Regions from separate parts of the Streptomyces sp. NPDC058664 genome, predicted to be linked through region 2. Evidence: riboswitches for the same ligand, from Rfam matches in the RefSeq annotation. Region 2 holds a riboswitch; the other holds the start of a gene.
What was found. A riboswitch is a leader RNA that binds a small molecule or an ion and turns the genes downstream of it on or off. The one in region 2 is predicted to bind ZMP and ZTP.
Positions count from the first base shown of each region.

Region 1: another riboswitch for ZMP and ZTP. It lies ahead of ACFWUY_RS11200 (bifunctional 5,10-methylenetetrahydrofolate dehydrogenase/5,10-methenyltetrahydrofolate cyclohydrolase); the one in region 2 lies ahead of glyA (serine hydroxymethyltransferase).

Region 1 covers NZ_JBHXRW010000010.1:130,200-141,511, forward strand. Annotated here, with positions in the region: gene ACFWUY_RS11185 (SNF2-related protein) at 1-934, shown strand, start outside; gene ACFWUY_RS11190 (SWF or SNF family helicase) at 931-2,271, shown strand; gene ACFWUY_RS11195 (hypothetical protein) at 2,416-3,201, opposite strand; gene ACFWUY_RS11200 (bifunctional 5,10-methylenetetrahydrofolate dehydrogenase/5,10-methenyltetrahydrofolate cyclohydrolase) at 3,705-4,559, opposite strand; ZMP/ZTP riboswitch at 4,588-4,696, opposite strand; gene ACFWUY_RS11205 (helix-turn-helix domain-containing protein) at 4,813-5,397, opposite strand; gene ACFWUY_RS11210 (EamA family transporter) at 5,519-6,355, shown strand; gene ACFWUY_RS11215 (SDR family oxidoreductase) at 6,467-7,360, opposite strand; gene ACFWUY_RS11220 (flavodoxin family protein) at 7,461-8,087, opposite strand; gene ACFWUY_RS11225 (iron-containing redox enzyme family protein) at 8,355-9,392, shown strand; gene ACFWUY_RS11230 (flavin reductase family protein) at 9,395-9,880, shown strand; gene ppk2 (polyphosphate kinase 2) at 9,882-10,862, opposite strand; gene ACFWUY_RS11240 (VOC family protein) at 11,068-11,312, shown strand, end outside.
Region 2 covers NZ_JBHXRW010000011.1:12,312-23,623, forward strand. Annotated here, with positions in the region: gene ACFWUY_RS11465 (PLP-dependent aminotransferase family protein) at 1-448, shown strand, start outside; gene ACFWUY_RS11470 (hypothetical protein) at 536-1,408, opposite strand; gene ACFWUY_RS11475 (hypothetical protein) at 1,554-1,847, shown strand; gene ACFWUY_RS11480 (glutathionylspermidine synthase family protein) at 1,861-3,045, shown strand; gene rocD (ornithine--oxo-acid transaminase) at 3,075-4,280, opposite strand; ZMP/ZTP riboswitch at 4,403-4,492, shown strand; gene glyA (serine hydroxymethyltransferase) at 4,566-5,843, shown strand; gene ACFWUY_RS11495 (hypothetical protein) at 6,066-6,872, opposite strand; gene ACFWUY_RS11500 (RNA polymerase sigma factor) at 6,865-7,461, opposite strand; gene trpS (tryptophan--tRNA ligase) at 7,518-8,531, shown strand; gene ACFWUY_RS11510 (2'-5' RNA ligase family protein) at 8,714-9,310, shown strand; gene ACFWUY_RS11515 (decaprenylphospho-beta-D-erythro-pentofuranosid-2-ulose 2-reductase) at 9,379-10,134, opposite strand; gene ACFWUY_RS11520 (FAD-binding protein) at 10,176-11,312, opposite strand, start outside.

The DNA of each region.
Region 1 (11,312 bases), on a different contig from region 2:
GCTGTGGGCGATCCTCGACTGGACCACGCCGGGACTCCTCGGCAGCCTGGGCGCGTTCCGGACCCGGTTCGCCGCCGCCGTGGAGGGCGGCCGGGACCCGGCCGCCGCCGCGCGACTGGCCGCGCTCGTCCGTCCGTTCCTGCTGCGCCGCCGCAAGTCCGACCCCGGCATCGCACCCGAGCTGCCTCCGAAGACGGAGACCGACCGGGCCGTCTCCCTGACGCCGGAACAGGCCGGTCTCTACGAGGCGGTGGTACGGGAGACCCTGGCGGCGATCGCCGAGGCCGACGGCATGGCGCGCCGCGGCCTGGTCGTGAAGCTGCTGACCGGTCTCAAGCAGATCTGCAACCACCCCGCCCAGTACCTCAAGGAGGACCGGCCGCGGATCGAGGGACGCTCGGGCAAGCTGGAGCTGCTCGACGAACTCCTCGACACGATCCTCGCCGAGGGCGCGTGCACCCTGGTCTTCACCCAGTACGTGGGGATGGCCAGGCTCCTGGAGACGCACCTCGCGGCGCGGGGCGTGCGGACGCAGTTCCTGCACGGGGGGACCCCGGTCGCCGAGCGCGAGGCGATGGTCGCCCGTTTCCAGAACGGGGACGTACCGGTCTTCCTCCTCTCCCTGAAGGCGGCCGGTACGGGCCTCAACCTCACCCGCGCGGAACACGTCGTGCACTACGACCGCTGGTGGAACCCGGCCGTGGAGGCCCAGGCCACCGACCGCGCGTACCGGATCGGGCAGGACCGGCCGGTGCAGGTGCACCGGTTGATCGCCGAGGGGACGGTCGAGGACCGGATCGCGACGATGCTCGACCGGAAGCGGGAGCTGGCGGACACCGTCCTCGGGACGGGCGGGGACGCCCCCGCGGAACTGACCGAACTGACCGATGCCGAGCTGGCGGAGCTGGTACGGCTGCGAGGGGACGGACGATGAGCGGCTACGGACACGAGGGCGACGAGCGGACGTTCGCGGCGCTGCCGCCCGCGCCGGGCACCACCTTCACCCGGACCTGGTGGGGCCGTGCCTGGCTCAAGGCCCTGGAGGACACCGCGCTCGACGGGCAGCAGCTCAAGGCGGGGCGCCGGCACGCGCGCGCGGGGGCGGTCGGCGCCGTGTCCGTACGGCCCGGCCGCATCACAGCGGTGGTCAAGGACCGCGACGGCACGCCGTACCGCGGCGACGTCCTGGTGCGCGAGTTCTCGGAGGAGGAGTGGGAGCGGTTCCTCGACCTCGCCGTGGACAGCGCGGGCCACATCGCCGCGCTGCTCGACCGCGAGATGCCGCCGCACCTGGTGGAGGACGCGGCGGCGGCCGGACTCGATCTGCTCCCGGGTATCGGTGACCTCGATCCGGAGTGCGGCTGTGAGGCGTGGGACCACTGTCCTCACACGGCGGCGCTCTGCTACCAGGTGGCACGTCTGATGGACGAGGATCCCTTCGTCCTGCTGCTCATGCGGGGGCGTGGCGAGCGCACGCTCATCGACCAGTTGCAGTCGCGCAGCGCTTCGCGTGCGGCGCGCGGCGGCCCGGGAACGGACGACACGCCCGGCACGGCGGCCTCCGGGGGTGTCGGTGGGATGCCCGGCGTGTCGGCCGAGGAGGCGTATGCGGCGGAGTTCCTGCTGCCGCCGCTTCCCGCCCCTCCGGCCGCCCTGGAGACGCCGGGCAGGTCGCCGTCCCTGGACACGGAGACGGAGCCGGGGCCGGGGATCGACCCGGCGGCACTGGAGTTCCTCGCCTCGGACGCGGCGGACCGAGCGCACCGGATGTTCGTCGAGGCCCTCGGGCAGGACACGACGGGAACGTCCCCCGCCCCACCACGACCCCGGCGTCTGACGGTCGCTCAGGACACCGTGCGGCTCGCGGCGGACGGCTCCCCCGCGCCCTGGATCGCGGCGCGCCTCGCCACCGCCTCGGGCCGGACGCGGGCGGAGTTCGACCTGGCCACACGCGCGTGGCGGTTCGGGGGCGCCGCGGCCCTCGCCGTACTGGAGGAGGAGTGGACACCGGACGCCGAGGCGCTCGCCCGGGCAGGGGCCCGGCTCGTCGAGGCCTGGGAGGACGACGAGCGTCCGGTGCTGCGACGGGCCGGCGGCGCGCGGTGGACGGCGGTGGGCGCGGAGGCGCAGCTGCGGCTCGGCGAGGACGGGCGCTGGTGGCCGTACCTCAAGTCCGGCGCCCGTTGGGCCCCCGCGGGTCCGGCCGACCGTGATCCCGCGACGGCCCTCGCCACGGCCCTGGGAGGTGTCTGGCGATCCCCCGTGGAATGAGGAGCGGCGTCCGGCGCGTGCGATCGCAAGGCGCCGGAGAGCCCTCGTAGCGGAGCTACTAGGGCTTTTCGGCAACGCGGCGAGCGTGCGTGCCGGACGCCGCGACGCCGCGGGGGACCGTCAGACACCTCCCGGCCACCGGGGCTACAGAAGCCGGCCGCTGAGCGTGCCGCCGGTGGCGGCGGGGGCGACCAGGCTGCAGGCGACGGTGTCCGAGCCGAGGAGGTAGCTGGTCCGGTACGGGTACTGGACGAAGGTGGTCCAGCGCGTGCCGAGCGGTTGCCGCGCGGCCTTGCGGCGCAGCGGTTCGCGGCACAGCAGTGTGGCCGCTTCCCGGACCGCCGCGTCGGTGGCGTGGACGCCGGTCAGTCTGAGGCGGGCGACGAGTTCGGCGTTGTGCGGCGTGTCGCAGGAGCGCCGGAGGGCTGTGCCCGGCGCGTCGCGATCGATGTCGAAGCAGTCACCGACGCGCAGCGCCTCGAAGGAGACGGGCCGGGCGGGCGTACCGTCGCCCGTCGCGGTGGCGCTGGTCGTCGGCCGAGGCGCGGGGGCGGTGCTCCCGGTACGCGAGGGGGTCGGTGCCCCGCCCGACGCGCTGCCGTCGGGGCGGGCGGGCGGGTCCGCGGCCCCGGTACGGGTCGGTATGCCGTCCTTCGCCACGTCGGCTGTCGGCGTGTCGCCCGTGCGGGCACCGGCTGCCGTGCTGCCGTCCCCGTGCGTGTCGGCCGACCTCCCGCCGGTCGGCGGGGCGGCGGTCCCACCGTCTCCTCCGACGACGGGTGACGGCGCGCCGGCCCGGTCGCCGCCCGGTCGGCCGTCGGCGGAGAGCTCCTGCTCGGTCATGCTTCCGACGGCCAGGAAGGCGCCCGCCACCAGGGCGGCCACGAGCAGCGGGACGAGCGGCACGCCGAAGCGGTGCGCACGTCGCACGGCCGGTCCGGGCCGGGGCGCACCGAGCCGGACGAGGCGGGCCGGTCCCCCGGACTCGGAGCCGGACGGCACGGGTGCGGCGTGGCGGGACGGAGCAGGGCCCGTGGCGGACGCGTCGGGTGTGGCGGACGCGTCAGACACGTCGGACGCGGCGGTCGGGCCGAGCTCGCGCAGGGCGCCGGACGTGCCGGTCGGACCGGACGCACCGTGCGCTCCCGGCAGGTCCGATGCGTCCGGCAGATCCGACGCACAGGGCGGATCCGATACGCCCGGCAGGTCTGACGTGTCCGGCAGTTCGGGCGGACCGGACAGGCCGGGCGCGCCCGGCCGACGGTCCGGCGGCGGGGTGGCGGTCGACGGGTGTGGCACGGGGTCCAGATTCGCCCGTCGGCGGATCCACGGCCACCCCTTTTCGGGGCTCGGGCGCGGCCCGTACAGAACCGTGACAATCGCCGGCCGTACTCCCGCCCGCCACCGCTGCCGACGCCCCGTCATGAGCTGCCCTACAGACCGAGTCGGCGCTCGGCGGCCTCGACCGTCTGGGCCAGGAGCACGGCGATGGTCATGGGACCGACACCACCGGGCACCGGGGTGATGAGGGAGGCGCGCTCGGCGGCCGAAGCGAAGTCGACGTCGCCGACGTTGCCCGGGTTGTAGCCGGCGTCGACGACGACGGCACCGGGCTTGATGTCCGCGCCCTTGATGAAGTTCGGCTTGCCGACGGCCGCCACGAGGACGTCGGCCTCGCGGACGACGGAGGAGAGGTCCTCGGTGCGGGAGTGGCAGTAGGTGACGGTGGCGTCGCGGCCGAGGAGGAGGAGTCCGGCCGGCTTGCCGAGGATCGCACTGCGGCCGACCACGACGGCGCGCTTGCCGCGGAGGTCGACGCCGTACGCGTCGAGGAGGCGCATGATGCCGCCGGGCGTGCAGGAGACGAAGCCGGGCAGACCGAAGCCCATGGCGGCGAAGGAGGCCATGGTGACGCCGTCGACGTCCTTCTCGGGCGCGATGGCCTCGAAGGCGGCGCGCTCGTCGATGTGCGGGCCGACCGGGTGCTGGAGGAGGATGCCGTGGACCTCGGGGTCCTCGGAGAGGGCGGTGATCGCGGCGACGAGTTCCCCGGTCGTCGTGGCGGCGGGCAGTTCGATGTGCTTGGAGCGGATCCCGGCCTTCGCGCAGCGGTTCTGCTTCATCTTCACGTACGTCACGGAGGCGGGGTCGGCGCCGACCAGGACGGTCGCGAGACACGGGGTGACGCCGGTGCGGCGGGTGATCTCGGCGGCGCGGGCGGCGGTCTCCTCGACCGTGCGGCGGGCGAGGGCCGTGCCGTCCATGAGGGTGGCGGTGCTGGTGGACATGATGGCTCCCGGGCTTCGTCTCTGACGGATGGTTCGCCCAGGCGCACGGCATCGGCACGGTCGCGCCCGTAAAGCGCGCTCCCGCCGGGCCGCTCCCCGGTGGTGATCCACCTCGAGCGCCAGTCACGGCCCGGCCCCACTGTACGTGAGGGGTCGCTGGCCGCTCGCGGAGAGGGGGGCACGGCGGACCGTCAGGTCGCTCGCCGGGCGGCCCGCGCACACGCGGACCGCACACGCGGACCGCGCCCGCGGGTCAGGCCGTGGAGGCGGGACCGGGCGGCAGGTGGACGGTCATGATCAGGTGGCAGGTCCCGGTGCCGGCGCCGCGGTAGGCGTGCGGGGCGTCGCCTTCGAAGGTGGCGGTCTGGCCCGCTTCGAGGGCGTGCTCGACGCCGTCGACGACCAGGGTCATCCGGCCGGCGGTGACGGAGACGGTTTCGACGACTCCGGCCTGGTGGGGATGGCTGGAATACTCCTCGTCCGGTTCGAGCTTCCAGCGCCAGACCTCGACCGGGGCCGGACCCGAGGTCGTGAGCATGAGCCGTGCCTCACCGCCTTCCGCTCCGGTCCACAGGGGCGTCACGGCATCGGCGGTCACGACGCGGACGCGCCCTTCGGACGGGCCTTCCATCAGGGCGGAGACGGAGACGCCGAGGGTGTCGGCCAGCCGGACCAGGGTGGCGAAGTTCGGGTTGCCCTGGGCCTTCTCGAGGCCGACGAGGGCGCCCTTGCTGACCTTGGCGCGTCGGCCGAGTTCGTCCAGGGACAGGCCGGCGCGGTTGCGGGCCGTCCTGACGTTGTGCGCGAGCGTCCGCAGAGCCGCCTCTGTCTCGGGCATCCGTTCACCTTCTCACAAGAGGACCATTTCATTGCACCGTCCGGTCGTTTGATTGACAACAGGCGGTCGGTCCGATGTACGGTTCAGTCGTTCCATTGATATAGTAAGGGATGTACGTACCGTGATCACTCTGCTGCTTGCCCTGGGCAGCTCCCTCGCCTACGGGTGCGCCGACTTCCTCGGCGGCCTCGGCGCCCGCAAGGCCCACGTACTGCGCACCGTGATGATCGCGGCTCCGGCTTCGCTCGCGGTCGAGCTGCTCCTCTGGCCCTTCCTCGGCGCCTCGTTCAGCCCCGGCGCGCTCGGCTGGGGCGCCGCGTCCGGCGTCGCTTCCGCAGCCGCGTTCGCCCTGCTCTACCGGACCCTGGCCATCGGCCCGATGAACGTGCTCTCGCCCGTCACCGCCCTCGTCTCGGCCATGCTGCCGGTCGGCGTCGGCCTGCTCCAGGGCGAGCGCCTGGGCGCGGCCGGACTGGTCGGGCTGCCGCTCGCCCTGGCCGCGGTCGTCCTGGTGAGCGCCGGCCACGGCGCCGGATCGGCCCGCCCGTCCCGTACGGCGCTGCTGCTCGCCTTCGGCGCGGGCGGCGCGATCGCCCTGCAGCTGGTCTTCCTGCACCAGGCTCCGTCCGACAGCGGCGTCGCCCCGCTGATCGTCGGCCGGGCCGTCTCCTCGGCCGTCACCCTGGTCGCGGCCGGAGTGATGTACCGCAGGCTGGGCGCCGAGAAGCCCGCGTACGCGATGTCGGCCGCCGCGGGCGTCCTGGACTCGGTGGCGAACCTGCTGTTCCTGCTCGCCGTCCGTGGCGGTGACCTCGCCGTCGTCGCCGTGATCACCGCCCTCTACCCGGCCGGCACCGTCCTGCTCGCCCGTGGCGTGCTCGCCGAGCGCGTCCACCGCGGTCAGCTCGTCGGCCTGGGCACCGCGGCCGTCGCCGTCAGCCTGCTCGCCCTCACCTGAGCCGGCCCGACGGCGACCACGTCGTCGTACCCCGCCCCCACCCCCTCGGCGCGCCACGCCACGGCACCCGCTCGACCGGATCCTCGGACAGCGGCCCCGTACCACCGGGGCTCACGGCAGGGGCGTACCGCCGGTCGCGTTGACGATCTCTCCGGTGATGTAACCGGCCTGGGGCGAGGCGAGGAAGACGTACGCGGGAGCCATCTCGGCCGGCTGCGCCGGCCGCCCCAGGGGCGACTGGCCGCCGAACTCCTTGGCGTCCGGCATCGTCGCGGGGATCAGCGGAGTCCACACCGGGCCGGGCGCGACCGCGTTGACGCGGATGCCGCGCTCGGCGAGCATCTGCGCCAGGCCGTGGGTGAACGAGATGATCGCCGACTTCGTCATCGCGTAGTCGAGCAGATGGGGGCTGGGCTGGTAGCCCTGCACCGAGGTGGTGTTGATGACGGAGCCGCCGCGCGGGATGTGGGGCAGTGCCTTCCGGGTGAGCCAGAACATGCCGTAGAGGTTGGTCTTCATCACCCGGTCGAACTGTTCCGTGGTGATGGCCTCGATCCCGTCCGGCTGCGCCATCTGGTAGGCGGCGTTGTTGACGAGAATGTCGATGCGTCCGTGCTCGGTCACGGCGCGGTCGATCAGCGCCGCGCACTGGTTCTCGTCCCGGATGTCGCAGGTGACGGGCGAGGCCTCGCGTCCTGCCCCACGGATCAGACGCGTGGTCTCCGCGGCCTCGTCCGCCTCCTCGGGCAGATGGGTGAAGACGACGTCCGCGCCCTCGCGCGCGTAGGCCAGGCAGACGGCCCTGCCGATGCCGGAGTCGCCTCCGGTGACCACCGCCACCCGGTCGAGCAGCACGCCGTGTCCGCGGTACGAATCCTCGCCGTGGTCCGGCCGGGGACGCATCTCCTCGGTGTGGCCGGGGTGGTCCTGCTGCTGGTCGGGGAACGGGGGCCGGGGGTGGCCGGTCACCGGGTCGGGGACGTCTGCCGGTTCCTGCGGGGACATCGGTGCCTCCGTCGTGCTTTCCGGTCGTCGGGATTCGGTCGTCGGGATTCGGGGGTCGGACGTCGGGATTCGGGGGTCGGACGTCGGGATTCGGGCGTGTTCAGGACGAGGGCGGATACTGCGCCCCCTTGAGCCGGCGGGCGAGGTGGGCGGTGTTGGCGGCCAGGGTCGCGGTGGTGGTCTCGGTCTTCTCCGGGGTCTTCTCCAGGTCCTGGTAGTCCGTTCCCTGCATGGCCTCACCGACCCAGTAGGTGACGGCGTTCGGGGCGAGGGAGAACCCGACGTCGTTGAGTCCCTGGAAGAGGTCGGCGCTCACCTTGTGCGCCCCGTCCTCGTTGCCCACGACGCAGACCGCGGCGACCTTGCCGTAGGTGAGCATCCGTCCCTCGTCGTCGGTTTCGGAGAGCTCGGCGTCCAGCCGCTCCAGTACCCGCTGGGCGATGCTGGACGGGTGCCCGAGCCAGATCGGGGTCGACAGGACGAGGATGTCGCAGCCGAGGACGGTGTCCCGGATCTCGGGCCAGGCGTCCCCGTCACCCATGTCGGTCTTCACGCCGGGGCGTACGTCGTGATCGGCGATCCGGATGACCTTGCCGCTCACGCCGTGCTCGCTCAGGGCGGCCATCGTCTGCTCGGCCAGCAGCTGCGAGCTGGACGGGGCCGGGGAGGGGGACAGGGTGCAGACCAGGGCGACCGCGCGCAGTGGTGTGGTTTCGGTGGCTTCCATCATGGCCACCGACTACCCCCGTCTCGCGTCCGTATCTCACCTTTCGGCGTTCTCCGCCCCCGACGGCGACGCAGAGTGGGCCAGGCGGCGGCCTTGGGGATGCGTACGCGGCGTGGCTGCCGAATAGTGCCGTACAGGCCGGGTAGGCGGGTCCATGCCCGTATCCGGACGAGCGTACGCGCGCTCGTAGCGGGCTCGTCACGCGCTCGCGCTCGTACTCGCGGACGGGGCGGGCGCCCGCCACCGCCCCGAAGACAGGAGCCTCCGATGACCCCGCTCGGCACGAGCACCCCGGAAACGACCGCCGGCCCCCGCCTCGTCGCGGGACGCGGTGACCTCTCGGGCGCCGTGGAGAGGGCACTGCGGACCGGCCGGCCGCCCGCGTACACCGAGGGCAGCATCCGGAGGGCGGACCCCTGGGGAGAGGACCTCCACCTCGCGCTGTACCTGCTGTACGAGCTCCACTACCGGGGTTTCGAGGGGGTTGACGACGCCCGCGAATGGGACCCGGACCTGCTGCGGCTGCGGCGGGAACTGGAGGACCGTTTCCTCCACGCGCTGCGCTCCGCACTCGCCGACGCGCCCAAGTCCGTCGACGAGGCCTTCGCGCCGCTGCTCGTCGAACCCGTCGATCCGCCCGACAGCGTCAGCCACCACCTGGAGACCGAGGGCGAGCTCTGGCAGCTGCGCGAGTACGCGGCCCTGCGCTCGCTCTACCACCTCAAGGAGGCGGACCCGCACGCCTGGGCCATCCCCCGGCTGACCGGCCGGGCCAAGGCCGCGATGGTGGCCGTCGAGTACGACGAGTTCGGCGCCGGTCACGCCGACCGCGTCCACGCCCGGCTCTTCGCGGACCTCATGACCGACCTCGGCCTCGACACGGCCTACGGCCACTATCTGGACCACGTCGACGCCCCGCTGCTCGCGACCGTGAACCTCATGTCCCTGTTCGGGCTGCACCGGGCGCTGCGCGGAGCCCTTGTCGGCCACTTCGCCTGTGTCGAGGTCACCTCCTCGCCCGGTTCCCGCAGGCTCGCCAAGGCCATGCGCCGCTGTGGCGCCGGGCCGGCCGCCGAGCGGTTCTACACCGAGCACGTCGAGGCCGACGCCGTCCACGAGCAGATCGTGCGGCGCGAGGTGATCGGCGGACTGCTCGCCGACGAGCCCGGGCTCGAAGCGGACATCGCCTTCGGCTGCGCGGCGACCGTCCTGCTGGAGGACAGGCTCGACGCCCACGTCCGCGAGGCCTGGACGGCCGGCCGCTCGGCGCTGCGCAGCCCCCTCGACCGTCCGGACCAGGTCTGAGCGTGGCCGGCCTCGACGCCTTCGCGGACGTGCTCGACTACCCGATGTACGTCGTGACGACGGCGGCCGGCGGCGAACGGGCGGGCTGCCTGGTGGGCTTCGCCTCCCAGTGCTCGATCGATCCGCCCCGCTTCATGGTGTGGCTCTCCACGGCCAACCGCACGTACCGCGTCGCGTGCCACGCCTCCCACCTCGCCGTACACGCGCTGCGGCACGACCAGCGGCGGACGGCCGAGCTGTTCGGCGGGCGGACCGGCGACGAGCTGGACAAGTTCGACCGGGTGGCCTGGTCTCCGGGGGCGGACGGAGTCCCCGTCCTGTCCGACTGCCGCGCCTGGTTCGTGGGCCGGGTGCGGGGACGCGTGGACGGCGGGGACCATGTGGGCTTCCTGCTCGTCCCCGTCACGGAGAGCCCGCCCGGCTCCGTCCGTCCGCCGCTCCTCCGGTTCAGTGACGTCGTGGACCTCTCCCCCGGCCACCCGGCCTGACTCAGCGGCCCGGGTGCGCTCCGGGGCCTTCGTGGTGGGGGGCCAGCGGGGTGGGCGAGAGGTCGGTCGTCTCCTCCCCCGGTTCGAGCAGGGTGTCCGCCGCCCCGACGATGAGCGGATCCGGCGTACCGACCGCCTTCACGTCCTTGTTCTCGTAGTCGACACGCGCCAGGAGGCTGCGCATGGCCTCGAGCCGGCCGCGCCGCTTGTCGTTGCTCTTGACCACGGTCCACGGCGCGTGAGCGGTGTCCGTCTCCCTGAACATGGCGACCTTGGCCTTGGTGTAGTCGTCCCAGCGGTCGAGCGAGGCGAGGTCGGTGGGCGAGAGCTTCCACTGCCGTACGGGGTCGACCTGGCGGATGGCGAAGCGGGTGCGCTGCTCGGAGCGGGAGACCGAGAACCAGAACTTCACGAGGTGGATGCCGTCCTCGACCAGCATCCGTTCGAACAGGGGGCACTGGTGGAGGAACAGCTCGTACTGCTCGTCCGTGCAGAAGCCCAGGACCCGCTCGACGCCCGCGCGGTTGTACCAGGAGCGGTCGAAGAACACGATCTCGCCGGGGGCCGGCAGGTGGGCCACGTAACGCTGGAAGAACCACTGCCCGGCCTCGCGCTCCGTCGGCTTGTCGAGGGCGACGATCCGGGCGCTGCGCGGGTTGAGCCGCTCGGTGAACCGCTGGATGGTGCCACCCTTGCCGGCGGCGTCCCGGCCCTCGCACAGCACCACGAGCCTGGCGCCGGTCTCCTTCGCCCAGCGCTGGAGCTTGAGCAGCTCGATCTGCAGGATCCGCTTCTGCCGCTCGTACTCGGCACGGCGGACCTTGCGGGTGTACGGATAGTTCTCCCGCCAGGTACGGATGGGTTCGCCGGTGGCGCTGAGCAGCACGGGCTGCTCGGGCCGCCTGGTGTCCACGCTGAGCCCGTCGAGCAGGCTCTGCTCAGGGACCTCCTGGGCCCGGCCCTCGTCCTCGCCGTCGCTCATGTCGACCATCCGTCGCCCCGCTCCACTCGCCCGCTCGGTCCGGCATCCTCGTACCACTGACAACCTGGTACCCACTGACAACCCGGTACCCACTGACACCCTGGTACCCACTGACACCCTGGTCCTCACCGACATCCTCGCGCCCACCGGTCCCGACCTCGCGGGCTTCCGGCTTGGCCGCGGCGGCTCGGGGCAGACGGGACTCATGACTGTGCCCAAGGCCCTCGTCCTCGTCCTCGACTCCACCGACCCTGAACCCCTGGCGCGGTTCTACGCGGCGCTCCTCGGCGCCACCGTGGAGCCCCACGAGGGCGACCCCGACCTGCTGCTCCTCTCCGGCGATTCCGGGGCGGTGCTCGGGATACGCCGTGACCTCGGGCAGGCCCCGCCGAGTTGGCCCCGGCCCGAGGACGCTCAGCAGGCCCACCTGGAGATCCTCGTGGCCCCCGA
Region 2 (11,312 bases):
CCGGCTGGCGTGGATGGTGCTGCCGGAGAGCCTGGCCGGCGAGGTGGCGGCGGCGAAGGGGGCCGTGGACTGGTCGTCCGGCACGCCGGACCAGCTGGCGTTCGCCGAGTTCCTGGGCTCGGGGGCGTACGACCGGCACGTACGGGCGATGCGGCTGCGTTACCGGCGCCGCCGCGACCAGTTGGTGGCGGCGGTGGCCGCGCACTCGCCCGAGACCCGGGTGAGCGGGATCGCGGCGGGTCTCCACGCCGTCCTGGCCCTGCCGCCCGGCGCCGAACAGGCCGTTCTGCGGGCCGCCGCCTGGAACGGCCTCGCCGTGCAGGGCGTCGACCAGTTCCGCCGCCCGACGGTCCCCGCGACCCTGGACGGCCTCGTCGTCGGCTACGCCACACCGCCGGACAGCGCCTGGCAGGGCGCCCTCCAGAGCCTCTGCCGGATCCTTCCCTAGGAGACCACCCCTCGGGGCACGCCGGGGGAATGCCGGCGTCCGTCGGGACGCCAGGGCCCGTCGGGACGCCAGGGCCCGTCGGGAACGTCAGGGCCCGCCGCGCCCCGGGCCCGGCTCCGTGACCGCCGCGTCGCCCGGGTCCCCGGCGGGGTCCACCGCCGGTGCCTCGCCGAAGCGGGCCAGGACCAGGGAACCCGCCACGGCCACGGCGAAGCCGGCGACCGCCGACCACCCGAGCCCCTCCCGCGTACGGTCCCCGAGCCAGACCACCCCGACCACCGCCGGCCCGATCGTCTCGCCGAGCACCATGCCCGCCGTCGCCGTGGTCACCGAACCCCGCTGGAGCGCCGAGGTCAGGAGGAGGAACGCCGCCCCGCCGCCCACGAGCACCGCGTACAGGACCGGATCGGCGAAGTCGACGCCGTCGATCAGCCGCACCCCCACCTCCACCACCCCGAAGCCGAAGCCCGAGCCCAGGCCGAGGACCAGCGAGCGCGGCCGGTCCGGCAGCCGGCCGCCCACCACGCCGAGCAGCAGCACGCCGAACGCGGTCGCGAGCAGCGCCCACCGGAGCGCCTCCGAGCCGTCCCGGTGCCCCTCCTTGCCGGAAGCGAGGGCGAGCAGGGCCAGCCCGGCGCAGACCGCGGCCACGGCCGCCCACTCCACCCGGCGCAGCCGCACCGCCAGCACCCGGGAGGCGACGACCGCGGTGACCGCGAGGCTCGCGGCGAGGGCGGCTCCCACCGCGTAGATGGGCAGCGTCCGCAGGGCGACGATCTCCAGGACGAAGCCCAGACCGTCCAGGCCGAGGCCGACGACGTACCGCCACTGCCGCAGCGCCCGCCACATCAGCGCGACGTCGACGCCGCCACCGGTCCCCGGGGTCGCGGCGCGGGCCGCCATCGCCTGGAGAACCGAGGCCGTGCCGAAACAGACGGACGAGGCGAGCGCACAAATCATCCCGAGAAGCACGAAACGACTCTAGGACGTGCGGCCGGAAACCACCGGCCTACACTGTGCGGTCGCGACAGACGTGAACGCGACAAGCGTGACCGTGAAGGCCGTGACCGTGGAGGTCGCGACCGCGAAGGGGAGGGCGACGCACATGCGGAGGCTGAGGTCGAGCACGGTGGTGCTCGGCGGGATGGGTGTGCTCGCGGCGACGATCACCGCGTGCGGTTCCGAGCCGGACAAGCGGTGCGTGGACCCGCTGACCCGGGAGGAACTGCCGAGCTACCGGTGCGAGAGCGGCGGCAGCGATGACGACGACGGCACGACCCACCGGGGCTCGTACTACTACGGCGGTTCCGTCCGCGACAACCGCGTGAGCGGCGGCAGCTTCGACAAGACGGCCGTCGACACCGGCGGCTTCGGCTGCTCCGGTTCCGGCGGCGGCTGAGAGGGCCCGGCACATGGAACGGCACACGATCGAACCCCGGCCCGGCTGGCAGGAGACGGTGGAGGAGCAGGGGGTCGTCTACCCGCTGACCCGGTACCCGGACGGAACGCTGCGCCCGTACTGGGACGAGAGCGCCTACTACTCCTTCACCCTGCCCGAGGTCGAGGCCCTGGAGGAGGTCGTCGAGGAGCTGCACGCGATGTGCCTGGCGGCGGCCGCGCACATCGTCGAGCGGGACCGGTTCGCCGAGCTCGGCATCACCGACCCGAAGCTCGTCGCCCGGGTCGCCGAGTCCTGGCGCCGCCGCGCGGAACTCCCCTCCCTCTACGGTCGGTTCGACCTGCACTACGACGGTACGGGCCCGGCGAAGATGCTGGAGTACAACGCCGACACCCCCACCTCGCTCGTGGAGGCCGCCAGCCCGCAGTGGTTCTGGATGGAGGAGCGGTTCCCCGGCGCCGACCAGTGGAACTCCCTCCACGAACGCCTCGTCGCCGCCTGGAAGCGCCAGGCACCCCTGCTGCCGCCGGGACCCGTCCACTTCGTCCACTCCGACGGCGACGAGCTCGGCGAGGACCTGATGACGGTCGCGTACCTGCGCGAGACCGCCCAGCAGGCCGGACTCGCCACCGAGGCGCTCTCCGTCGAACGGATCGGCTGGGACCGGCTCTCCCGCCGCTTCGTGGACGACCGGCTCCGCTTCATCCGCAGCTGCTTCAAGCTCTACCCGTGGGAGTGGCTGACCACCGACCGCTTCGGCCGGCACGTCCTGGACACCCTCGACAACGGCGGCGGCACCGGCACGACCTGCTGGATCGAGCCCGCCTGGAAGATGCTGCTCTCCAACAAGGCGCTCCTCGCGATCCTCTGGGAGCTGTACCCCGGCCACCCCAACCTGCTGCCCGCCTACCTCGACGGGCCGCGCGAACTCGCCACGACCGCCGGCTGGGTGGCCAAGCCGCTGCTCGGCCGCGAGGGCGCGGGCGTCACCCTGCACGAGGCCGGCACGGAGCCGTTCGTACGGGACGGGGAACCCTGCTGCTACCAGGAGCTGGCCCCGCTGCCCGACTTCGACGGCAACCGGGTCGTGCTCGGCGCGTGGGTCGTCGAGGACGAGGCGGCGGGACTCGGCATCCGGGAGTCGGCCGGCCTCGTCACCGACGAGTACGCCCGCTTCCTCCCGCACGTGATCCTCTGACCGCCCCGCCCTCGGGGCCCGGCCCGGCCTCAGTCCGACAGCACGCCCCTCAGCTGCTCCAGGCCCCAGTCCAGGTCCTCCTTCGAGATCACCAGGGGCGGCGCGATCCGGATCGTCGAACCGTGGGTGTCCTTCACCAGGACACCCCGCTCCATCAGCTTCTCCGAGATCTCCCGGCCGGTGCCCCGGGACGGCGTGACGTCCACCCCGGCCCACAGGCCGCGCCCGCGCACCGCCTCCACCGCACCGCCGCCCACGAGGAGGCCCAGCTCCGCGTGGAGGTGCTCGCCCAGCTCCGCCGCCCGCTCCTGGAACTCGCCCGTCCGCAGCATCGCGATCACCTCGAGGGCCACCGCGCAGGCCAGCGGGTTCCCGCCGAACGTCGAACCGTGCTCACCCGGCCGGAACACCCCGAGCACCGAACGGTCGGCGACCACCGCCGACACCGGCACCACCCCGCCGCCCAGCGCCTTCCCCAGGACGTACACGTCCGGCACCACACCCTCGTGCTCGCACGCGAACGTCCTTCCCGTCCGGCCCAGACCCGACTGGATCTCGTCCGCCACGAACAGCACGTTCCGCCGGCGCGTCAGCTCCCGCACCCCCGCCAGATAGCCGGCCGGCGGGACCAGGACACCCGCCTCGCCCTGGATCGGTTCGATCAGCACCGCCACCGTGTTCTCGGTGACCGCCGCCTCCATCGCCGTCAGGTCCCCGTACGGCACGATCTCGAACCCCGGCGTGTACGGCCCGTAGTGGTCCCGTGCCTCGTGGTCCGTGGAGAAGCTGACGATCGTCGTGGTCCGGCCGTGGAAGTTGTTCGCCGCGACCACGATCTTCGCGTGCCCGTCCGGCACGCCCTTCACCTCGTACCCCCACTTCCGGGCGGTCTTCACGGCCGTCTCGACCGCCTCCGCGCCGGTGTTCATCGGCAGCACCGCTTCCTTGCCGCACAGCTCCGCGAGCTGCGTGCAGAACTCGGCGAACCGGTCGTGGTGGAAGGCGCGCGAGGTCAGCGTCACCCGCTCCAGCTGGGCCTTCGCCGCGTCGATCAGACGCCGGTTGCCGTGCCCGAAGTTGAGCGCCGAGTATCCGGCGAGCATGTCGAGATAGCGGCGCCCCTCGACATCGGTCATCCAGGCGCCGTCCGCCGAAGCGACGACGACGGGCAGGGGGTGGTAGTTGTGAGCGCTGTGCGCCTCCGCCGAAGCGATCGCGTCTTGGGTGCTCGACACGGGATCTCCGTTCGTCCTGCGGCTCGCGGGATGGACCCGCCGAAGGGGTGTGGCCCCTGTTTCTATCGTCGCTCGGATGCCGGACCGGGAAACCTCGCGCGCGGCGCGCCCGCTACGCTGAGAACACGCACGGCGACTGGCGTACGGGGAAGCGACCCCGGGGGAGCCGTGCGCGGCAACCACACGGGACGCCGCCCGCCTGGGCGTCACGGGACCAAAGTCCCGCGTGGCGCCGCGCCTCCCACGCAGTGCCCCGGGACCCACCGACGCCCGGAGGACCCCGCCATGAGCGCCCCGCAATACGCCCCGCAGCACCCCGCACTCGCCGCCGCCGATCCCGAGCTCGCCGCCCTCGTCGGAGCCGAGGAACGACTCCAGGCCGAGACCCTGCGCCTCATTCCCAGCGAGAACTACGTCTCCGCCGCCGTCCTCGAAGCCTCCGGCACCGTCCTCCAGAACAAGTACAGCGAGGGCTACCCCGGGCGCCGTTACTACGAGGGCCAGCAGAACATCGACCAGATCGAGACCCTCGCCGTCGAGCGCGCCAAGGCCGTCTTCGGCGTCGACCACGCCAACGTCCAGCCCTACTCCGGCTCCCCGGCCAACCTCGCCGTCCACCTCGCCTTCGCCGAACCCGGCGACACCGTCATGGGCATGGCGCTGCCCATGGGCGGCCACCTCACCCACGGCTGGGGCGTCTCCGCCACCGGCAGGTGGTTCCGCGGCGTCCAGTACGGCGTTCGCCAGGACACCGGCCTCATCGATTTCGACCAGGTCCGCGAACTGGCCCTCGCCGAGCGCCCGAAGGTGATCTTCTGCGGCGGCACAGCGCTGCCCCGCACCATCGACTTCGCCGCCTTCGGCGAGATCGCCCGCGAGGCCGGCGCCGTGCTCGTCGCCGACGTGGCCCACATCGCCGGCCTCGTCGCGGGCGGCGCCCACCCGTCCCCGGTCCCGCACGTGGACGTGATCTCCACGACCACCCACAAGACCCTGCGCGGCCCGCGCGGCGCCATGCTCATGTGCCGCGAGGAGCACGCCAAAGCGCTCGACAAGGCCGTCTTCCCGGGCCTCCAGGGCGGCCCGCACAACCAGACCACCGCCGGCATCGCCGTCGCCCTCCGCGAGGCCTCCCAGCCCTCCTTCCGTGACTACGCCCACGCCGTCGTCGCCAACGCCAAGGCCCTCGCGGAGGCGCTCCTCGCCCGCGGCTTCGACCTGGTCTCCGGCGGCACCGACAACCACCTGATCCTGCTGGACCTGACCCCGAATCAGGTCCCGGGCAAGATCGCCGCGAAGGCCCTCGACCGGGCGGGCATCGTCGTCAACTACAACACCGTCCCCTACGACCCCCGGAAGCCCTTCGACCCCTCCGGCATCCGCATCGGCACCCCCTCCCTCACCTCCCGCGGCCTCACGACCGCGCACATGGGCCAGGTCGCCGACTGGATCGACCGCGGCGTCACGGCGGCCGGCAAGGGCGACGAGGACGCCCTCCGCACCGTCCGAGCCGAGGTCGCCGACCTGATGGCCGCGCACCCGGCCCCGGGCCTCCCGACCTGACCGACCACCCGGCCGGGAGACCCCTCAGACCGGGTCCGGCCACCCGGCCGGGAAACCCCTCAGACCGGGTCCGGCCGCCCGTACCGGGGAGCGCCCCGTCCGGGGCCGGGGAGACCCGACAGGACGGGCCTGCCCGGCCTGTCCGGCCCCGACCGACCCGGCCCGTCCGGCCCCGGTCGGTCGGCCTGCCCGGTCCCGGCCACCCGGACCGCCCGGTCCCGGCTATCCGCCCGTCGACTCCGCCGTTCGGCGGGCCTCCTCGCGGTCCGGTATGCCTTCCATGCGGAAGGTGAGCGCACCCCCGCTCCTCGTCCAGAGGAGCGTGGGGCCCGCCGTCCGGACCTCGTGGGTCCACGCCGTGCCCGTCCCGTCCGTCATCGGGAACGTCAGCAGGTGCGGGGCCGCGAACCAGTAGCCCTGTGCGCCGTCCGGCAGGTCGACCCATTCCGGCTGCGTCCTGACCTGCTTGGCGAAGCCGATGTCCAGCCGGGCCGGGAACTCGTCGAGCCGCACCGTCCGCTCCCCGTCCCGCCAGCACAGGCTGATCACCGCCCGGCCCCGCTCGGCCGACCCCGTCACCGCGACCGCGTCCGGCGCGCCGAGCGCCCCGGGTATCAGTGGCTCGAAGCCCGCCCGGCGCCCGGCCTCCGCCAGGGACACCGGCTCCGGGCACCCCGGCACCGCGCCCCCGGCCGGGGCACCGCGCCCGTCCGGGTCGTACCGCACGGTGACCCCTCCGAAGCCGAACCAGTCCGCCACCGCCGCCCGCACCGGCGGGGTGAGCACCAGGACGATCAGCACCCCGGTCAGGCCGGCCAGCAGCGCCCGCCACCGCTCGCGCGCCCACCGCCGTCCGCGCGCCCACCGGCTCCCGGCCGGCACGAACGCCGGCACGGCCACCGGCGTCGGGACCTGCTCGGCGAGGAGCCGCGCGAGCACCCGCTCGGCCATGGTCTCCCCGTCCACGTCCGGCACCCGCAGCCGCCGTCCCAGCTCCCTCAGTTCGTCCGGCAGACGCTCGTCATCCATGCCCCTCACCTCCCTCCCGGCCTTCCTCCAGCGCGAGTCCCAGCTTCTTCAGCGCCCGGCTCAGCCGGGACTTCACCGTCCCCTTCGGCCAGCCGAGGGCCCGGGCCGTCTCCGGCTCGTCCAGTTCGAGCAGGTAGCGGTGGATCACCACCTGCCGGTGGTCCTCGGTGAGACCGTCCAGGGCGTCGAGGAGCCGCCGGCTCCGCTCCCGCTCCTCGGCCGCGACCGCGGGATCCGCCGACTCCGGTATCCGCGGCTCCCCGCCGAGGAGGTCCGCCTCGCGGTCGGCGACGGCGCGCTGCCGGCCCGCCGAGCGCACTGTGTTCCTGGTCTCATTGACGACGATCCGCAGCAGCCAAGGCCGGAACGCCGCGCCCTCCTGGAACCGGCCGAGCGAGCGGTACGCCTTGAAGAAGGCCTGCTGCACCACGTCCTCGGCCTCCGCGCCCGCACCGCACGCCACCGCCGCCCTCAGGGCGACCGCCGTGTGCGCGCGGACCAGCTCCGCGTACGCCTCCGGCTCTCCGGCGCGCACCCGTGCGATCACCACGGCCTCGTCGTCGACCAGGCCCCCCTCCCGTGTCCTCACACTCTTGATACACCGGCAGTCCGGGATCGGTTCCCACACCTGAGAGAATGATGTGCATGGCCTCTGATCGTCCTCGCGCGCTCTCCGGAATCCAGCCCACGGCAGGCTCGTTCCACCTCGGCAACTACCTCGGTGCGATCCGTCAGTACGTCGCACTGCAGGAGACCCACGACGCCTTCTACATGGTCGTCGACCTGCACGCCATCACGGTCCCGCAGGACCCCGCCGAGCTGCGGGCGAACACCCGCCTCGCCGCCGCCCAGCTGCTGGCCTCCGGCCTCGACCCGGACCGCTGCACCCTCTTCGTCCAGAGCCACGTCCCCGAGCACGCGCAGCTCGGCTGGGTCATGAACTGCCTCACCGGCTTCGGCGAGGCCTCCCGCATGACCCAGTTCAAGGACAAGTCCGCGAAGCAGGGCGCCGACCGCGCCACCGTGGGCCTCTTCACGTACCCGATCCTCCAGGTCGCGGACATCCTGCTCTACCAGGCCAACGAGGTCCCGGTCGGCGAGGACCAGCGCCAGCACATCGAGCTGACCCGCGACCTCGCGGAGCGCTTCAACGGCCGGTTCGGCGACACCTTCACCGTCCCCAAGCCGCACATCGTCAAGGAGACCGGGAAGATCTACGACCTCCAGGACCCGACGATCAAGATGAGCAAGTCGGCGTCCACGCCGAAGGGCCTCGTCAACCTCCTGGACGACCCGAAGGTCACCGCGAAGAAGGTCAAGAGCGCGGTCACCGACACCGACACGGTGATCCGCTTCGACCCGGAGAACAAGGCGGGCGTCTCCAACCTGCTCACGATCATGTCCACGCTCACCTCCACGTCCGTCGCGGACCTGGAGAAGAGCTACGAGGGCAAGATGTACGGCGCGCTGAAGACGGATCTCGCCGAGGTCATGGTGGACTTCGTCACGCCGTTCCGGGCCCGCACCCAGGAATACCTGGACGACCCGGAGACGCTGGACTCTGTCCTGGCCAAGGGAGCGGAGAAGGCCCGCGCGGTCGCCGCGGAGACGCTGGCGCAGACGTACGAGCGGATCGGCTTCCTGCCCGCCAAGCACTGAGGTGCCGCCCGCCGCGCACCGAGGGTCCCGCCCCGCCGGGCGCCGAGGTCCGCGCCCGCCGGGCATCGAGGTCCCGCCCCGCCGCGCATGGGACGGAGGACCCTGGCCACAAGGGTGGTGGAGGCCGCACACTGGCGGCTGAGCCATCGCACACAAGTCGACGGACGACGGAGGAGAACGACGTGGGGACCGTAACGCTCGGCGTTTCGATCGCGGTCCCGGAGCCTTACGGCAGCCTGCTCCAGGAGCGGCGCGCCGGCTTCGGGGATCCTGCCGCGTACGGCATCCCCACGCACGTCACGCTCGTCCCGCCGACCGAGGTGGCGGAGGAGCGGCTGCCGGAGATCGAGGCGCACCTCGCCGGCATCGCGGCCGATCACCAGCACTTCCGGATGCGCCTCAAGGGCACCGGGACCTTCCGGCCGCTGTCGCCGGTCGTCTACGTGAAGGTGCGGGACGGCGTCTCCCGCTGCCACCGGCTCCAGAGCCTGATCCGCGACGAGAACGGGCCGCTGGTGCGCGAGCTCCAGTTCCCGTACCACCCGCACGTCACCGTGGCGCACGGCATCTCCGAGGAGGGGATGGACCGCGCGTTCAAGGAGCTCGCCGGGTACGAGGCGGCCTGGAACTGCCGCTCCTTCGCGCTGTACGAGCAGGGCCCGGACGGGGTGTGGCGGAAGCTGTACGACTACGAGTTCGGCAGCGGCCGCCCCGTCTCGGCCGTCCCGGCGCAGGGCGGCAGCCCGCTCGACACGCCGACGGTCACCCCCACCGGCTGACCCTCCCCGGACAACGGACAGCGGGCAACGGGCCGAGCCCCGCTCCGGCAGCCACCGGAGCGGCCCGCTCACACCGGCAGCCGCCGGAACAGCGGCCTCGGGACGTGCCGTACCGCCGTCATCACCATCCGTAGCGCCCCCGGCACCCACACCGTCTCCGAGCGGCGCCGCAGCCCCAGTTCGATGGCGCCCGCGACCGCCTCCGGCGTCGTCGCGAGCGGTGCCTCGGCCCGCCCCGCCGTCATCTTCGAACGCACGAATCCGGGCCGTACGACCATGACGTGCACGCCGGTGCCGTGCAGCGCGTCCCCGAGGCCCTGGGCGAAGGCGTCGAGCCCGGCTTTCGACGAGCCGTAGATGAAGTCGGCGCGGCGGGCCCGTTCGCCCGCCACCGAGGAGAGCACCACGAGCGAACCGTGCCCCTGCGCCTGGAGCGCGCCCGCGCACACCAGGCCGGCCGAGACGGCACCGGTGTAGTTGGTCCGGACGACGCGGACCGCGGCGACCGGGTCGGACTCGTCCCGCGCCTGGTCGCCGAGGACCCCGAAGGCCAGCAGCACCATGTCGATGTCGCCCTCGGTGAAGATCTTGCCGAGCCGTTCCTCGTGGGACTCGGTGTCGAGCGCGTCGAAGGGGACGGTCCGCACGTCGGCGCCGAGCGCGCGCAGGGAGTCGGCGGCGGCGGTGAGGGCGGGGGAGGGCCGTCCGGCGAGCCAGACGGTACGGGTGCGCCGGGCGATCAGCCGCCGGGCGGTGGCGAGCCCGATCTCGGAGGTGCCGCCGAGGACGAGCAGGGACTGCGGGGCGCCGAACGCGTCCTTCACGGGGGCTCCTAGGGGGTGTTTTGCCGACTTCACGGGGGTTCCTAGAGGCCGAGGCGGCGGGAGAGGTCCGAGGTGTGGACGGACCGGGGGTCGAGTTCGGCGCGCAGGGACCGGAACGCGCCGAGCCGCGGGTACATCGCGGCCAGCGTCTCCGGCCGTACCCGGGAGTCCTCGGCGAGACAGACCCGGCCGCCCGCGCCCGCGACCTCCTCGTCGAGCGTGTCGAGGAAGGCCCCGAGCCCGGGGAGACCGGTGGGCAGGTCGAGGGAGAGCGCCCAGCCGGGGAGGGGGAAGGACAGCGGTCCCGGGCCGGCCGCGCCGAAGCGGCGGAGGGTGACGTGGAAGACGGGGTGTCCGCGGTCCGCGATCCGCCGCACCACCGTCCGCAGTGCCTCCTCCCGCCCGTACGGGACGACGAACCGGTACGGGACGAGGCCCTCGGGTCCGTGGATCCGGTTCCAGTGCGGGATGCCGTCGAGGGGGTGGAGGAGGAGGGGGTGCAGGAGGGAGCCGAGCGGCCGGAGACGGCCGGTGCTCTCGTGGGCCGTGCGGTACCGCAGCTCGTGGAGGAGCCCGACGGTGGTGCGGCCGAGCAGCCCGCCGGGGACGTACGGCGGCGGGGCGGGCAGCCGTCCCGGCCGGAAGTCGAGCGGTGCGCGCCGGGCCCGGTGGCGGCGGGGCAGCGCGTCGTACGGGACGTGGTCGCCGCGGGTGAGGACGGCTCGGCCGGTGGCGGCGCCCCGGGCGAGCGGGTCGATCCGGGCGACGGAGTAGCGGTACCGGTGGTCGGTGGAGGCGAGCCGGTCCATCAGGTCGTCGAGGTCGCCGGCGCGTTCGGTGTCCACGGAGACGAGGGAGGTCTCGACGGGCAGCAGCCGCAGGGTGGCGGAGAGGATCACCCCGGTCAGGCCCATGCCGCCGGTGGTGGCGTCGAAGAGCGGGGTGCCGGGCAGCACGGTCCGGACGGCGCCGTCGGCGGTGAGGATCCGGAGCGCGGTGACGTGCCGGCCGAAGGAGCCGGAGGCCGGGTGGTTCGTGCCGTGGACGTCGGCCGCGACGGCGCCGCCGACGGTGACGTACCGGGTGCCGGGGACGACCGGCGGGAACCAGCCGAGCGGCAGCAGAGCCTCCGTCAGCCGGTGCAGACTGACGCCCGCCTCGCAGACGGCGAGTCCCGC